2 regions of the Eubacterium sp. AF19-12LB genome follow, and region 1 is predicted to be linked to the other one. Evidence: a T-box and tRNA genes for the amino acid it is inferred to sense, from the RefSeq annotation. Region 1 holds a T-box; the other holds one or more tRNA genes.

Region 1 (9,433 bases):
AACTCTGTTCTTCACATCATTCCTGACTTGATTTTTCATTATTATTTACTGTTTAGTATATCTGTTAATTTTGCAAATTCTTCCAGCGTAAACGCTTCACCTCTTACGCTTTCTGATTTGCCCATTGAAACAAGTGCCTCTGTAACCTGTTCTCTTGTAAAATTTAATTCCGGTGAGTTTTTCAATCCGTTAGCCAATGTTTTACGTCTCTGATTAAATGAAGCACGTATAATCTTAAACATTAGTTTCTCATTGCTTACTTTTACCTGAGTATCTTTGTGTCTTGTAAGTTTTATAACTGCAGAATCTACATTTGGCTTTGGCATAAAACATGATGCCGGAACCTTTAATACTATATCTGCTGTTGCATAATACTGAACGGCTAATGATAAAGCTCCATAATCCTTTGAACCGGGACCCGTCTTCATTCTGTCTGCCACTTCCTTTTGAACCATAATTGTAATGCTGTCAATTGGCACTCCACTTTCAAACAATCCCATTATGATAGGAGTTGTTATATAATAAGGCAAATTTGCAACAACCTTAATTGGCTTTCCGTCATTTCTTTCTTCTGCCAATTTCTTAATATCCACTTTTAAGACGTCTTCATTAATTACTTCTACGTTATCATATTCGCTTAAAGTATCCTGAAGTATCGGAATAAGTGACTTATCAATTTCCACTGCAACTACTTCTCTTGCATTTTCGCACAAATACTGTGTCATTGTTCCTATTCCCGGACCAATTTCTAATACAAAATCTTCTTTTGTAATATTTGCAGCACTTACAATATTTTCTAATATATTAGAATCAATTAAAAAATTCTGTCCGAATCTCTTTTGAAATGCAAATCCATATTTATTTATTACTTCTAATGTTGCTTTCGGGCTTCCTAAATATGCCATTATTTTTCCTCATTTTCTATATTAATCTGTCTACATCATCTAATCCGATGCCATATATTTTCTTTGCATTATTGCTTGTAATCTCTACAACTTCGTCAGGAGTTATTCCCTTTATTTCAGAAATTGCACTAACAATATACGGAATATTCAATGATGAATTTCTCTTTCCTCTGTTCGGTTCAGGTGATAAATATGGGCAGTCTGTTTCTAATACTAAATTTTCCATTGGGGCATATTCAACTACTTCACGTAATTTTCTCGCATTCTTAAATGTTATTACGCCTCCGATTCCTAAATAGAATCCCATATCAATGTATTCACGTGCCATTTCTTTTTCATATGAAAAGCAATGAACGATTCCTCCGATTTCTTCTGCCTTTGAAGCCTTCATAACATCTAAAGTATCTTTAGCTGCCTCTCTGCTATGAACAATTATTGGAAGTTCTGCTTCTCTTGCAAGTTCCATCTGCTTTTCAAACCAGGCAATCTGTTCATCTCTGTTATCATTCCAATGATAATCAAGTCCTATTTCTCCCACTGCAACAATCTTAGGCTTATAAATTGCGTGTTTCAACCAGTCAAAATCCTCATCTGTAAGACTTGCAACTTCGTCGGGATGAACTCCAAGCGCCCCATATACATTAGGGAATCTTCTTGTAAGACCAACTGTTGTTTTGCATGATGCAATGCTTGCTCCCACATTTACAATATATTCAATTCCTCTGTTTTGCATAGAATCTAAGAGCTTCTCTCTATCTTTATCAAATGCTTCGTCATCATAATGTGCGTGTGTATCAATTATCATGATTCTTCCTCCACTCGTTGATTATCTTCAATTTATAATCTTAATTTTGCAATCATCTTTTGCAGTGTCACTCTAAAAAATCTGTAGGCATCAAAGTCAGGTGCTTTTGACCCCAACATTATATTTATAAAATCCATCTTTTTCCCGTAACATATCCTCACTCATTATACTCGAATAAAGAGTTGCTTGCAACACTTCGAATGCGTTTCAATACACGAAAAAAACAAGACCTTTGACGTACTTTTATTAAATTAAACCGGATTATGCATCGCCTCTTAATTTAATAATTTCCGTCAAAGGTCTCTTTTAATTTACTTTATTATTCATCATCGCCAGGTCTTTGTGTCCACCAGCAGGCTACTCCTGCTGCAACACATACAACAGCTAAAATAATAGCTACTATATTCATTGCCATAACACACACCTCCTATTACAAAAGATTTTATCTATGTAATAGTCAGCATTCTCTTTTTGCCATCCTGGTTGTGTATATAAACTATATTGTAATTCTTCCGTTTATCAAAAGTATATAAACCTGAAACACTCTTTACACTAACTCCTCCCGGAAATAAATTGTGTGAAAATATTGCTCCATAAATAAACGGTTGCTGATATCTGTTTCTTGATTTTGCTTCTTTTGAAGTTCCATCTACAGTTCTTTTAATCTGTATTTGTGCATTTTTTTCAGGGCGCAAGCATTCATTTTTAACTCTTTTTGCTTCCTGCTTAATACTTCCTGCATAAGTATAATCATTCTGATTTACAAATGCTGTGGCAGCATAAGAAGAATAGCCTGAGCTAAAAATAATTGACAATAAAATGGCAATTGCAAATATTCTGTTTTTAATCCATTTATTTACTGTCATAACCTGCTCCCCATTAAATACATTTTAAACAAACTTTCCAACAAATATAATTTTGTCGTTAAATACAATCTAATAAACAACTTGAATAATTTTCTTTTATTCAACCATTAAACATATTCTATTATATTTTAACAGATTTCACTTCCTGCAGGCATATCTTTGTCTAATGTCATTACTGAAAGGTTTCCATCATCATCTGCTGCTGCAAGAATCATTCCCTGTGATTCTACGCCACAAAGCTTGCAAGGTTTTAAATTTGTAATAACTGCAACCTTCTTACCAACCATTTCTTCCGGTTTGTAATATTTTGCAATACCTGATACAATCTGTCGTACTTCATTTCCAATACGAATCTGTGAAACTAAAAGTTTCTTTGCCTTTGGAACCGGCTCGCATTTTAATACTTCACCAACACGAATCTGTACTTTATCAAAATCATCAATTGTGATTTCTTCTTTTGGTTCAACTTCCGGATATTTTTCTTCCGGTGCTGCTTCTGCTTTCTGTTTTGCCTGAATTTCTTCTACCTTTGGCATTACATCTTTGATGTCTAATCTTGCAAATAAGATTTCAGGTTTTTCTGTAACCTTATTTCCTGATGGATATTTTCCAAATTCAGTCATATCATCAAAGGCTCTTGCCTGTGTATTCAACTGTTCAAGAATCTTCTTTGATGTTTCAGGCATAAATGGTTCTAAAAGACTTGCTCCTATTGTAATACTTTCAATTAAATTGTAAAGAACTGTTTCAAGTCTTGCCTTCTTTTCTTCATCCTTTGCTAATGCCCAAGGCATTGTTTCATCAATGTATTTATTGCATCTCTTAAACATTGTGAAGATTTCAGTAATTGCATCTGCAACTCTTAAGTCTTCCATTTTCTTAGATGCCTTAACCTGAGTTTCAAGGACAACTTTCTTTAAGTCTTCATCAACTTCTTCTGTAACACCTGCGTTATTTACAACACCGCCAAAGTATTTATTTGACATTGAAATTGTTCTGTTTACAAGGTTTCCAAGTGTGTTTGCAAGGTCAGAATTCATTCTTTCAACCATTAATTCCCAAGTAATTGTTCCATCGTTTTCAAATGGCATTTCATGAAGAACAAAATATCTTACTGCATCTACTCCAAATAAGCTTGCAAGGTCATCAGCATAAATGATGTTTCCTTTTGACTTGCTCATTTTTTCTCCACCCTGAAGTAACCATGGATGTCCAAATATCTGCTTTGGAAGTGGAACGTCTAATGCCATTAACATAATTGGCCAGTAAATTGTATGGAATCTTAAGATATCTTTTCCAATCAAATGAAGGTCTGCCGGCCAATACTTCTTATATAATTCACCGTGATTTCCATCTACATCGTATCCAAGTCCTGTAATATAGTTTGATAATGCATCAATCCATACATAAATAACATGCTTTGGATCAAAGTCTACAGGAACACCCCATTTAAATGATGTTCTTGATACGCATAAATCCTGAAGTCCCGGAAGAAGGAAATTGTTCATCATTTCATTCTTTCTTGATTCCGGCTGAATAAATTCAGGATGTGTATTGATGTGTTCAATCAATCTGTCTGCATATTTGCTCATTCTAAAGAAATATGCTTCTTCCTTTGCAGGTGTACATTCTCTTCCACAGTCAGGACATTTGCCATCTACTAACTGTGATGTTGTAAAGAATGATTCACATGGTGTACAATACATTCCTTCGTATTCACCTTTGTAAATATCACCCTGATCATATAATTTTTTGAAAATCTTCTGAACCTGTTTTTCGTGGTCTTCATCTGTTGTTCTGATAAATTTATCATAAGATGTTCCTACCAAATCCCAAATTCGTCTGATTTCTCCTGATACTTCATCTACAAATTCCTTTGGTGTTACACCTTTTTCTGCTGCCTTTAATTCAACCTTCTGTCCATGTTCATCTGTTCCTGTCTGGAATCTTACATCATACCCCTGCTGTCTCTTATAACGTACAATGCTGTCTGCAAGGATTGCTTCGTATGTGTTTCCAATATGTGGCTTACCTGATGTGTAAGCAATGGCTGTTGTCAAATAATATGGTTTCTTTTCCATTTCAAATAAACTCCTTTTTTATTTATTCTAAAAACTCCCGAATATAGTTTCATAGGAATTGACAAAATCAACGAAAGTACAATTACGTTGCCTGTCGCCCGTAGTGGTACTAAATTAAAATAAGCACTCTCTTCTTTATGCAAAGACGAGAGTGCTTTAACTTCGTGGTACCACTTTACTTTATTCAGATATTAGTATCATTAATTACTGTATTCAAATACTATTCTTAATCCACTAACAAAACTATATCCGAATCTCATTTCACTTTAACGGGTGTATCCGTCACAGGTTTACTTTATGCTCGCCCATGCCGCTCCAAGTCCATCTTCCATAGTTCAACCTGTTGTCTGCTTTCACCTAATCAGACTCTCTGTAAACTGTATTCCCATGTACTCTTCTCTTCATTGCGTTTAATTATGCCAATTACTATGAGTGTATTATTTTTATGATTATTTGTCAATAATGAAAGCTGAATTGTCTATAGCACACGAATATCACATTATGAAATTTGTATTTCTACTCATCACTTTCTTCATCATCATCATCCATTTCTTCTATTTCTTTTATTACATCATTAATCGTATAAATAACTGACATTGCCGTTTCCTTTTTCTTATGCTCCAATAGCAGATTAATTATCATATCTTTATTGTCCTCGTTTGCAATATCATTCAAGCTGTTAACTACTGAATTTCTATTCTGATATTTTTTTGAATTTAGCATGGAAACCAAGTTATCAAAATATTCTTTCCGACCTAAGTTGTATAAAACAGCATATATGTTTATTTTTGTAAATTCTACTTTTTCATGTTTCAATCTGTAAATGTGTATAACTAACTTTCTGTTTCCTTTTATCTACCCTTTATCGGTCCCATTGCTATCAATGACATATTTTTATTTTTCAAAATTATTTCCGCCACTTTTTGCATTCTCTCATAATTAATCTTTTCATTTTCTTTTATTCGCTCATTAATTGTCAGTCCTATTTTGTTTTTTATGAAGTCATTTCCTAATTGAAAATTTAATTCTTTTGTTCCTTCTGTCCAATACCATAAGTTTTCTGTAAAAAAAGGCATATTTTTTTCTATATCTTCTTGTGAAATTACAGTTTTTAACATTTTTAGCATCTTAACAATTACATTTAAACTTAAATATAGCTGGTCTTTTTCAATAGAATAAACTATAGACCATACTGCTTTATCGCTAAATATTTCTCCATAAGAATATATATCATAAACCATTCCTCGTTTGTCTCGAATTTCCTGTTGTAAATAAGAGCCATCTCCTCCGCCAACTATACTGTTAAAAAACAAGAGTTCGTTTTCTTTTATTTGTTTTAAATCAACGTCAAAAATCAATTGCATATTTATTAAATTCCATTCTGGATAATTTTTCATTAAATAATTATGTTTTCTTTTGAATTGCCCATCATTCATATTGTTAGAATTTATTTTTTGTAAACATTCATTAATTGCAATTGCCTCAAATTTTTTGTTTATCCATATAATTTCCTCTTCGTTGATTGCCCCTGTTATAACAAGCAACATATTATCTTTGCAAAATATTTTTTTCTTATATTGGACTAATTTTTGCAAAGTAATTCTTTTTATATTAGATGCATTACCTAAAATACTATTGGACAAAGGATGTTTATTCCATATTACTCTGTCTATTATTTTTTGATTTTCATTATTATCCTCTTTCTCGCGTATTTCACTTATTACAACTTTTTTTTCACTTTTTAACTGTTCTTCTGTCCATTCGTAAGTTGTTATAATTTTTTCAAAGAGATTTAAACTTTTTTTCAGATATTTAGGTCTTACTTTTATATTAAAGCATAGCATTTCTTTATATGTTGTACCACGTAAGGTACTTCCCATTTTTTCTGCATATTCGTATATTTCTTTTTGCTTCATATTTCCCAGTTGTCTAAAATGCATATGCTCTAATAAATGTGTTATTCCATTATCGCCTTTATTCTCATATCTCGCACCTGCCTTTATATACAATCCTATTTCTATTGATTGTGCATTATCTATTGGATATTCTACTATTTTTAATCCATTATTTAATCTTTTTTCGTACATTATTTCCGCTCCTCCTTAACATATACATTTAAATATGGACTATAAAAAATCCTTAAGCATTAACCTTCCGATAAGTGATATTCTATATGACACACTTGGTTATGCTTAAGGATTATGTTTTAATATTATTCCCTATTTCCAAACGCTATAGCACACACATATCACATTATAAAATTTGTATTTCTACTCATCACTCTCTTCATCCTCATCCATTTCTTCTATTTCTTTTATTACATCATTAATCGTATAAACAACTGACATTGCCGTTTCCTTTTTCTTATGCTCCAATAGTACCTTAATTATCATATCTCTATTGTCCTCGTTCGCAATATAATTCAAGATGTTAACTACTGAACCTCTGTTTAAATATTTTTTTGAATTTAGCATGGAAACCAAGTTATCAAAATATTCTTTTCGACCTAAGTTGTATAAAACAGCATATATGTCTATTTTTGTAAATTGTACTTTTTCATGTTTCAATCTGTCTTCTAGATATTCTAGTAATTCATCTTCTTTATTAATCTTATCCGCTATATCTCCTAATGACAATATTGCATATCCTCTTACGTAACCACTCGTATCCTTTTTTGCTATTTTTTTTAGCAGATTGTAAGTTGTAACAGATTCGCTTATACATAATGAGTCGCAGGCATCCGCTCTTACCAGCCACTCCTTATCATTAGTTAGGCGTAACAATATTTCTTCTCCTTTTTCGTCACTTGATTCAACTAGAATTACTGCAACAAGATCTCTGATAAAAACTTCTTTATCATAAGATAATTTGTTTAATATACTATAATCATTTTCATCCAGTTCTTCCTCATATGATTTTTCTTCTATCTGTCTCAATATTTTTTCTTTTTCTCTAAATTTCATTTTTCTCCTCCTGTCTAAACACTTTTAAAAGTACCTTCAACATTGAATTTCATTACACATAAACTTCTATGATATGATTTCATTTATAACCATTCTACATTTCCAACCACTCTTTCAACCTCTGCCTCGTCAATCCCTTTGCATCACCCATTACAATCAAAGAAATGTTTTGATTTCTGAATATAACATTTGATACTTCTCTCAAACGATAATAATCTATTTTTTTATTTTCCTTAATTTTTTCTTTGATTGTTAATAATTCTTTTTTATTTATGAAATCATATCCCATCTGAAAGTTTAATTCATTGGAATCTTCTAGCCAAAACCATAGGTTGTCCGTGAAAAAAGTCATATTCATATCTATATCCCTTTGCGATATATTTTCTCTTAGATTTTTTTTAATCCACATAATTTTTTGCAAACCTGCTTGTAAGTTCTTTTTTTCGATAGAAAAAAAGATTGATAAAACTGCTGCATCATTATAAATTTCCACATACGAATATATATCATATACTAGCCCCATCTTTTCACGTATCTCTTTTTGCAATCGAGAGCCATCACCACCACCTATAATACTATTTAAAAACAGAAGTTCATTTTCTCTAATTAATTTCAAATTCACATCAAACGATAACTGAACATCTAATATATTCCACGAAGAATATTCTTTCACAACTATATTAGGTTCTCTTTGTATGTTGTACCTTGCGAAGAGCTTCCCATACATTCTGTCTCTTGATATATCTCTTCTTGAGACATTTCACCAAGTTGTCTAAAATGTATATGTTCAAGCAAATGTGTAATTCCATTATTTCTTTTGGTTTCATATCTCGAACCTGCTTTCACATATAATCCAATTTCAACTGATTTTGCATATTGAATTGGATAAAATATAAATGTTAATCCATTTGACAATTTGCTTACTCGCATGTATCTTTTCTCCCTTACTAAACTAAGTTATATAAAACAGTATATATGTTTATTTTGGTAAATTCTGTTTTTTCATGCATCAATATTTCTTCTCCTCATATATGTCTAGAAATATATAATTATATTTTCTTTATTAGTTAGTCAGCTCATTTAAACTTTTAAATAAGTATTTTTCTTTATTGCCTTCACTCATTATTATATTTGTTCCTAATGTATTGTTAATTACAGACGTAGAAACATAATGTTTATATTTACTTCCGTCCTTTGTCGTTACAATAATATTAATATCTACACTTTTATCTTCTCTTTCAAAATACTTGTACTCAATATTTGTAGTCTTTTTTCCATATCTTTTTTTAATTTGTTTTTTTATTAAATTTTTTACATCATCAGCTTTAGAAATTTTGCTAAATTTTTCTTCCGATAATGTCTTAACATCATAGTCCTGACACATTTCTTTCTTGCCATTCCATTTAATATGATACTTTTGCTGAGACAAACTCATCCATTCATTAAATTCCGGCTGTAGCACAGAATATGAATAATCATATGCATATAATTCTTCGTTTTCTAAAAATAAATTTATCTTATTTTGTTCAAAAACCTTTACTGCCTTATTTTCTTTTACTTTATATATTTCTGTATACATACTGTCATTCTGCCTTAATTGTGCAACATTAAAAATAATATAGTTTTTATTTTTTATAAACAACTCAATTGTTGTATCTTCTGTTGCAACAAATTCATCCGACAGTTTTTGACTATTTTTTCCACTTAAAAACCATAATTCAAATTTATTTTCTTTTTCCTCCTCTTTATTAGCTAAAATAAAAGCTTCTTTTTCGCCGTCGTTATCATAATCCTCAACAATCATTTTATATAT
Region 2 (9,433 bases), on a different contig from region 1:
AAGAAGATTTTACCTTATTTATAATTCTGAGTAGGAGGAAATTATCATGGCAAGAATTAAAGGCGGAATGAACGCTAGAAAAAAACATAATAGAGTATTAAAGCTCGCTAAGGGTTACAGAGGAGCAAGATCAAAACAGTATAGAGTAGCAAAGCAGTCAGTAATGAGAGCTTTGACTTCAGCTTATGCTGGTAGAAAGCAGAAAAAGAGACAGTTCAGACAGTTATGGATTGCAAGAATTAACGCTGCAGCTAGAATGAATGGTCTTTCATACAGCAAATTTATGTATGGTCTTAAATTAGCAGGTGTTGAAATGAACAGAAAGATGTTAGCTGAAATGGCAGTTAACGATGCTGAAGGATTTACTAAATTAGTAGAAGTTGCTAAAGCAAAATTAGCATAATTTTAATATATTTAATACTTATAAAAAAGCAGTGAGTTATTCTCACTGCTTTTTTATTTTCACAAAAGAATCACAATTTGAACGAAATAACGTCACAATTGAAACATAGAATATACAAGAAAGTTATTGTAACGATACAATGCAATAAAATAGTAGGAGGAAAGACATGAGTATTGTAGAGATAAACAATCTTGTTAAAAAATATGGAGATAACGTTGCAGTTAATGATTTGAGTCTTAATATTGATTCAAAAGGTGTCTATGGATTTTTAGGACCAAATGGTGCAGGAAAATCTACGACAATGAACGTATTAACAGGGTATATAGGTGCAACATCAGGAACTGTTATAATTAATGGATATGACATTTTTAAAGAGCCTGAGGAGGCAAAAAAGAATGTTGGCTATTTGCCGGAGATTCCACCCCTTTATCAGGATATGACTGTATATGAATACTTGGAATTTGTATCTAAGATAAAGAAAATAAAGAAGGAAGAAAGAAAGGCTTGCATAGAACAGTCTTTGGAAATGACAAGAACGACAGAAGTTAGAGAACGACTTATTAGGAATTTGTCAAAAGGATATAAGCAAAGAGTAGGAATTGCGCAGGCAATTATGGGAATGCCTGACCTTATTATTTTAGACGAGCCAACAGTAGGTCTTGATCCAAAACAGATAATAGAAATTAGAGATTTGATTAGAAATTTAGGAAAAGAGCATACTGTAATTTTGAGCTCGCATATTTTGACTGAAATAAGTGAAGTATGTGAGAATATATTTATTATTTCTCAGGGCAAACTTGTGGCTTCAGGTAGGGAAGAAGAATTAATTGAAGAACTTGCAGGAGAAAACAGAATTGAGGCTATTATTAAAGGTGATGCGAATGAAATAGAAAATATACTTGATAAATTTGGATGCAAACATTCAATTGAAACTTTAGATGATGAAAAATGTAAAGCACAGATAGTGACATCACGTGATATTGATATAAGAGAAGGATTGTTCTTCGCATTGGCAGAAAAGGAAATGCCGTTATTAGAACTTAAGTTTAAGACTAAATCTCTTGAAGATTTATTTATTGAACTTACGACTGAATATAAGGCACAGCCAAAGAAAAAAGGTCTTAAGTTTAAAAAGAAAAATTCAGAAAAATTGGATGATAAAAACTTAGCAGATAATTTAAAAAATGAAGAAAAAGAAGTGCAGGAGGTAGAAAAATAATGCTAGCAATATATGAAAAGGAACTTAAATCATATTTTACTTCAGTAATTGCCTGCCTGTTTATAGCAGTTACAACATTTATAGCAGGTATATTCTTTATCTATTATAATCTTACATATGGCTATACACAAATGTATGCTGCATATAATGCATTACTAATTTTAGTATTTACAATACCAATTCTTACAATGAAAATTGTTGCAGATGAACGAAGACTTAAAACGGACCAGCTGATTTTGACATCTCCTATTTCAGTTGGAAAAACAGTTGTAGGTAAGTTTTTGGCGTTGGTTACAATATATTTGATACCTGTTTTAATAATGTGTGTATATCCACTTATTTTATCCAGATTTGGCGAAGTGTCATTTAGATTGGCATACACAAATATATTAGGATTATTTTTATATGGCTGTGCATTTATTGCAATAGGTGTATTTATTTCATCCATAACGGAAAGCCAGGTTATATCGGCCATTTTAAGCATAGTAATTTTATTTATGGGTTACATGATGAACTCCTTAGAAAATATGATTTCATCTTCAGGAAATGTACTTACAAAAATACTTGGCGCATTTGATTTGTTGTCACCTGTAGATGAATTTATGAGTGGTGTAATTTCTCTTTTTGGAGTAGTTTATTATCTGACAATTATTGTTTTGTTCCTATTCCTCACTTGTCAATCAATACAAAAAAGAAGATGGAACGTATCTAAGGCAACTATTTCAACAGGTGTATTTAGCACGGGATTTATCGCTGTAGCAATCGTAGTAGCAGTATTTGTAAATCTTGTTGCAGGTAAGGTTACAGATAAATCTTCATGGGCAAGCATAGACATGACAGCATCTAAGTTGTATTCAATAACAGATGATACAAAGAAAATGTTGAAGAAAATAAATGATGACGTTGTTATCTATGTTATGGCAGCTAAAGATGGCAGTGATGATACAATAAAGAAAACATTAAAAAATTACGAAAATAGCTCAAAGCATATAAGTGTTGAATATAAAGATACAAAATTAAATCCTTATTTTTACGCAGATTATACAGATTCAGCACCTACATCAAATAGTTTAATTGTTGTAAATAAAAAGACAAATAAGTCAAAGGTTGTAGATTACAATAACATTTATGAAGCAGATACAAGTTCATATTACACTACAGGCTCCACATCTTACACAGGATATGACTGTGAAGGTCAGTTAGACAGTGCTATATCATATGTGTTATCAGATAAGAATCCGGTTGTTTATCAGATAACAGGACATGATGAAATTGGAATGGGCTCGAAGTTTTCAGATGCAATTTCTAAAATGAATTGTGATGTTGAAGAAATAAAATTAGCAAGTATGGACAGTTTATCAGTTGATGATTGCGAAATGATAATGATTTTAGGACCTACAAAGGATTATTCTAAAGATGAGACACAGAAAGTTATTGATTATTTAAATGCCGGAGGAAAAGCAATTATTGCATGTGAGGCTTACAAGAGCGCACAGACAGATAAACCAAATTTTGAATCGATATTAGAAGCATTTGGAGTGAAAGTTGTTGAAGGTGTTATAGCTGAAAATGATACAGATTTCTACTCAAATCAGTACGGACCATTCTTTACATTTGCAAACGGCTCAGGAAGTTTTGCGTCAGGAATAGATAACTATATAATTGCTCCATATGCAAAAGGATTACAACAGGTAAATAAAGATGACTCTTCAATAACATATACATCTTTAGCAACAACATCAAAAGCAGTATCAAAAACACATTTGAAAAGTGCAAAAAAATATACTAAAGAAGATGGAGATGTTGAAGGAACATTTGATTTAGGAGCACAAATAAAGAAGAGTGTAACAAGCGAAAATGAAAATGGAGAAAGCACAACTACAGAAACCAACATTTTGGCGTTAAGTTCAGTTTATATGTTAGATGACAATATGAATGAACTTGTTGCAGACGCAAACCTTGAAATGTTTAATAATGCTTTAAGTGAGTATATTAATACAGATGATTCTGTAGAGACTTTGTCAATTCCTTCAAAGAGCCTCCAGGCTTCTCAGTTGACAATTACAGCATCAGTTTCAAGACTTGTAGGAATAATTGTTGCAGTTGTTCTTCCTATAGCTATTTTAGTTGCGGGAATCGTAATTTGGACTAGAAGGAGAAAGAGATAATGAATAAACAGAAAAAACAATTTGTTGTAGTAGTTATTTTGATGGCAGTATGTATCATTGGTTATTTTGGCGTTGGTAAATTTTATAAAAATCAGGAAGAAAAAGAATCTGAAAATAAAGAGGCAACTGCAATAACGGCATTTGAGTTAAAAGATTATGAAAAAATAACAGCTTTTAACTATATAGCAAATGGCACATCGATTACATTAACAAAAGATAGCGATGGAAAATGGCATGATTCAAGCGATGCATCAGTAAATATAAGCAAAGATTCAGTTGAAACGGATATGCTTGCAAAACTTGTGTCAGTAACTGCAGATGAAAAAATTGCTAAAAAGGACGACATATCTCAATATGGATTTACCATAGATGATAATGGAAATGTAATTGCAGAGACAAATACAATAGCGCTTACAGACGAGGATAACACAACGTATACATTGTATATTGGAAAAGAAAATCCTTATGATACAAGTAAATATTATATGATGGTTGAAGGTGATGATAATATTTATTTGGTTGACTCAGATATTCAAACGGCATTTTCGAAGAATGTATCAGATATAACTGAGACAACAACAGAAGCTGCGACACAAGAGAGCACAGAAGCACAGACAGAAGAAATAACTGATGAGGCTGAAGCGAGAACAAATTAGTAAGAAATAGTAAAATATTGAAAAATGTAAACATAGAACTGTGAAGACAGAACAAATAAATGGTTTTATGATTATCCCAAAAGTTGATTTATAATAATTAAATATAAATCAACTTTTGGGTATTATAATGATAAAGCAAGGGTGAAATTATAAAGATAGTTAAATTTAATTGATGTTAATTAATAAAAAATGATGAATAGAAAAGGTAAATTCAATCTTGTAAGAGTGAATTACACTACAAATTAAACTACTAGTTAAAAAAATTAAAAAAAATGAAAAAAGTTGTTGACAAAAGTTGCACAAATGGTTATATTAATAAAGCAGTTTGATTGCAACGGGATCTTAGCTCAGCTGGGAGAGCACCTGCCTTACAAGCAGGGGGTCACAGGTTCGAGCCCTGTAGGTCCCATTTATATGGCGAAGTAGCTCAGTTGGCTAGAGCACACGGTTCATACCCGTGGTGTCGAGGGTTCGAATCCCCCCTTCGCTACTTAAGAAGGTTCTGATTAAGGAAACCTTCTTTTTTTTCGTTTATTTAGAAGGTTTATGAAATTTATAAGAAAAAATTGAGCATTGATTATTTGTTACAAAACTTGTAATCTTTGTAGATAAAAATACATGAATAGTGTTATACTAAAAAATATGTGTCAGAGAGTGTATAAATATAGTATTTTAATTAACAAGTCGTATATCGACTGAGATATAGAAAAATGCTATAATATATATTTGAATTAATTTGTTGTATTTATTAAAGGAAATAGATTATGAGAATTGGAATGGGATATGATGTTCATAGATTAGGAAAAGAGAGAAAATTAATTTTGGGTGGAGTTACAATTCCGTATGAATATGGATTGATTGGTCACTCAGATGCTGATGTTGTTGTTCATGCTATTATGGACGCACTTCTTGGTGCAGCTGCACTTGGAGATATCGGAAAACATTTTCCTGACAATGATGAACAATATAAAGATATATCGAGTATTATATTATTAGAACACGTAGGAAAATTGTTAAAAGATAACAATTATACAATTGGAAATATTGATGCAACAATTATTGCACAAAAACCAAAACTTGCTCCATATAGAGAACAGATGGTAAAAAACGTAGCGAAAGCTTTAAATATAAACGAAAATCAGGTTTGTATTAAAGCAACGACAGAGGAAGGATTAGGATTTACAGGAGAAGGCTTGGGAATTTCATCTCAGGCGATTGCACTGCTTAATTAAGTTATGAAGGATGTAGAATTAAAAGATATTAGAATTGAAGATTACAATAAGTTACAGAAATATTATTTAATGAGAAGGCCAGAGACGGCAGACAGTAATTTGTTGGATTTATATATGTGGACTGATTGTTATCCAACACAATATTTTTGTAATGAAAAAGGTGTGATGTGGGTAGCAAAAAGCGAAGATAATAAATATTATTCTTCAGTTCCATGTTGCAGGAACGAAGATTTAAAAGAGTGCTTTTATGATACTCAAAAATACTTTAATGAAGTTTTAAATAAGAAGCTTGTTATGTATGTAGTTGATAAAGAAGCAGTTGATATTCTTAATTTGCCGGAAGATAAGTATACTGTAATTCCTGATAGAACTTATTATGATTATGTATATGATGCTCAAAAATTACAGACATTAAGTGGTAGAAAATATCATAAAAAAAAGAATCATTACAATGCATTTTGTAGGGAATATGAAGGAAGATATGAATTTAAACTGTTAGATAGTACGCATCATGATGAGATAATGGATTATTTGGAAAATTGGAAACAGCATAAAGAGCATACAGAAGAAAAAGAATTTATAGATTTTGAAGCAATTGGAATCAAATATCTTTTAGAACATGAAAATGTATTTGATTATAAAATCGGCTCAGTTTATATAGATGATAAATTAGAAGCGTTTACTATTGGAAATTACTACAAACAGGAAGATATGGTTTATATTCCTGTGGAAAAAGCTAATCCAAACATTCGTGGTTTATATACTTTTATATGTAGCGAGTTCTTAAAAGTAGCATTTCCAAATGCAGCAAAAGAAAACAGAGAAGACGATATGGGATTAGAAGGACTAAGAAAGTCAAAATTGTCATATAATCCAATATATATGGTTGAAAAATATACAATAATTCAAAAATAGTTTCTAATTGTTCGATTAGAAATTGTTTGAATATCAGGAGATGGAACATGATTAGATATTTAGAAAAAAACGAAAAACTGAATATCCGAAGTATTTATGAACAATGCTTTCAAGATAGTAAGGAATATACGGATTACTATATGAATAATTGTCTTAAGAATAATTTTGTTGCAGTTGATGAAGAGGACGGAGAAATTATTGGTGCAGTACATTTGATACCAAAGACTGTAACAACAGGTAAGCTTAAAACTAATGTATTTTATATATACGGTGTATCAACATTAGAAAAATACAGAAGAAAAGGTGTAATGAAATCAATATTCAAGTATATTCTTAGTGATATGTATGAAGATATGGAGGCATTCACATATTTGATTCCATCAGATGAGACAAACGCCATGATTTATAGAAAACTAGGCTTTGAGTATGTAATGGATAAAGAACTACAGAAAAAGGAAGAAGCAAGGAAAAAACCTAGCCATTCACTTATTCTTAGAAAGGCAGAGCCTTCTGATTTCCCAAGATTAGCAATTTTTGCTGAGTCGGCAATGGAAGAAAGGTATGATGTGTCTTTGACTAAAAATAGAGATTATTTTAAAAAAATGAATGATTTATTAGAAGTTGAGGATGGCAGAATCGAAATTTATGTTGAGAATAAGGTTGTTGTAGGATATCGAATAGTTGTAGATGATGAAGCAATTGAGGAAGTTCTTGACAATGAAACACAAAGTATGACATGGTTGCTAAATGAAAAAAAGCCATATGTCATGGCAAGAATTATAAATTTAAGAAAAACACTAAGACTTATAGGAATGAGAGGAGTAGGACAGTTTGTGATAGAAATTGAGGATTCAGTCCTTCCGGGAAATAATGGAAGATTTAAAATTTCCTATGAGCATACAAATATAAAAATGGAGCCAACAACTGAAGAAGCAGAGTTTCATGTTACAATTGGACAGTTGACACAACATGTATTTGGTTATAAATTAATTGATGGATTGCCTGAAGTCTGTATGAAGCACGGATTTTTTATTAATGATTATGTATAGAAATTATCATTACAAGTGTGTATAATCTATGTTGATATCTATGAATATAGGTTATTGATATTTATAGAAGGAAGTAAAAAGAGGGATTTAAAATGGGATTCATTCAATATTATAAAGAGCAGGTGGAAGTAATTAAGGATAGAGACCCTGCAATTAAAACAAATTTAGAAGCATTGTTATACCCAAGTTTTTGGGCAATATATAAATATAGAAAAGCTCATAAGTTATATGAAAAAGGACACGTATTTCGTGCAAGAATGATATCACAAAGAGCTGCAAGAAAGACTGGAATAGAAATTCATCCTGCAGCACAGATTGGTAAAGGATTATTTATTGACCATGGTCATGGAGTTGTTATTGGTGAGACAACAATAATAGGAGATAACGTAACTTTGTACCAGGGTGTTACATTAGGTGGTTCAGGAAAGGAAAAAGGTAAAAGACATCCAACTTTGCAGGATAATGTAATGGTTGGAGCGGGAGCTAAAGTATTAGGCTCATTTACAATTGGAGAAAATTCTAAAATTGGAGCAGGTTCTGTTGTTTTAGAAGAAGTGCCTCCGAATTCAGTAGTTGTAGGTGTACCGGGTGAAATTGTAAAACAGGATAATGTAAGAATGCCAAGGCTCGATTTGGATCAGGTTAATATGCCAAATCCTGTTCAGTTGGAAATAAAACAACTTAAAAAAGAAAATCTCGAATTAAAAGAAATAATGATGAAACTAGCAAATCATATTAAGGAGTAATAAGATGCAAATATACAATACGCTGACGAAGAAAAAAGAAATATTTAAACCGATAGACGAAAAACAGGTAGGAATGTATACATGTGGGCCTACAGTTTATCATTATGCACATATTGGAAACTTAAGAAGTTACATAATGGAAGATGTTCTTGAAAAAGAATTAAGATACGAAGGATATAATGTAAAAAGAGTCATGAACATTACTGATGTAGGTCATTTGTCAAGTGATGCCGACACAGGTGAGGATAAGATGCTTAAAGGAGCAAAAAGAGAACATAAGACAGTTCTTGAAATTGCAAAGTTTTATACAGATGCTTTCTTTAGCGATTGTAATAAATTAAACATCAAAAGACCTGATGTAGTTGAACCGGCAACAAATTGTATAGATGAATTTATTAAAATGATTTCCGGATTGTTAGAAAAAGGATATGCATATATCGCAGGTGGAAATGTATACTTTGATACATCAAAATTGGACAAATACTATACTTTGTCAAGCCATAATGAAGATGACTTGATGGTTGGTGTAAGAGATGATGTTGATGTTGATGAAAATAAAAGAAACAAGACTGATTTTGTATTGTGGTTTACCAAGTCAAAGTTTGACGATCAGGAATTAAAATGGGATAGCCCATGGGGAGTAGGATATCCGGGATGGCATATTGAATGCTCATGCATAAGTATGAAGCATTTAGGTGAAAATTTAGATTTGCATTGCGGAGGAATTGATAACATTTTCCCTCATCATACGAACGAAATTGCACAGAGTGAAGCATATATTGGACATAAATGGTGTAATTACTGGTTCCATGTTCATCATTTAAATGATAAGCAAGGTAAAATGAGTAAATCAAAAGGTGATTTTCTTACAGTATCTCTTTTAGAGGAAAAAGGATATAATCCACTTGTGTACAGAATGTTTTGTTTACAGTCTCATTACAGAAAACCATTGCAATTTTCGTATGAAGTATTAGATTCAGTTGCTGCAGGATATAAGAAATTAAAGAATAGAATTGCTAAATTAGACAAAGAAGGAACTGTTAAT

The links. A T-box is a leader RNA that pairs with one kind of tRNA and senses whether it is charged. The one in region 1 lies ahead of metG (methionine--tRNA ligase), so its partner is inferred to be a tRNA-Met.
Region 2: it encodes a tRNA-Met, which carries the amino acid that the T-box ahead of metG (methionine--tRNA ligase) is inferred to sense. The anticodon was not compared.

What each region holds. Positions count from the first base shown of each region.
Region 1 covers NZ_QUGP01000015.1:17,407-26,839, forward strand. The annotation lists gene rsmA (16S rRNA (adenine(1518)-N(6)/adenine(1519)-N(6))-dimethyltransferase RsmA) at 42-905, opposite strand; gene DWX29_RS11565 (TatD family hydrolase) at 922-1,710, opposite strand; gene DWX29_RS11570 (hypothetical protein) at 2,157-2,576, opposite strand; gene metG (methionine--tRNA ligase) at 2,705-4,657, opposite strand; T-box leader at 4,796-5,071, opposite strand; gene DWX29_RS11580 (hypothetical protein) at 5,174-5,380, opposite strand; gene DWX29_RS11585 (pitrilysin family protein) at 5,509-6,744, opposite strand; gene DWX29_RS11590 (HEAT repeat domain-containing protein) at 6,928-7,620, opposite strand; gene DWX29_RS11595 (insulinase family protein) at 7,715-8,293, opposite strand; gene DWX29_RS11600 (insulinase family protein) at 8,296-8,550, opposite strand; gene DWX29_RS11605 (hypothetical protein) at 8,684-9,433, opposite strand, start outside.
Region 2 covers NZ_QUGP01000005.1:9,730-19,162, reverse strand. The annotation lists gene rpmI (50S ribosomal protein L35) at 1-24, shown strand, start outside; gene rplT (50S ribosomal protein L20) at 47-403, shown strand; gene DWX29_RS06120 (ABC transporter ATP-binding protein) at 570-1,622, shown strand; gene DWX29_RS06115 (Gldg family protein) at 1,622-3,790, shown strand; gene DWX29_RS06110 (DUF4340 domain-containing protein) at 3,790-4,446, shown strand; tRNA gene DWX29_RS06105 (tRNA-Val) at 4,783-4,855, shown strand; tRNA gene DWX29_RS06100 (tRNA-Met) at 4,863-4,936, shown strand; gene ispF (2-C-methyl-D-erythritol 2,4-cyclodiphosphate synthase) at 5,211-5,678, shown strand; gene DWX29_RS06090 (phosphatidylglycerol lysyltransferase domain-containing protein) at 5,682-6,593, shown strand; gene DWX29_RS06085 (GNAT family N-acetyltransferase) at 6,641-7,642, shown strand; gene cysE (serine O-acetyltransferase) at 7,735-8,388, shown strand; gene cysS (cysteine--tRNA ligase) at 8,393-9,433, shown strand, end outside.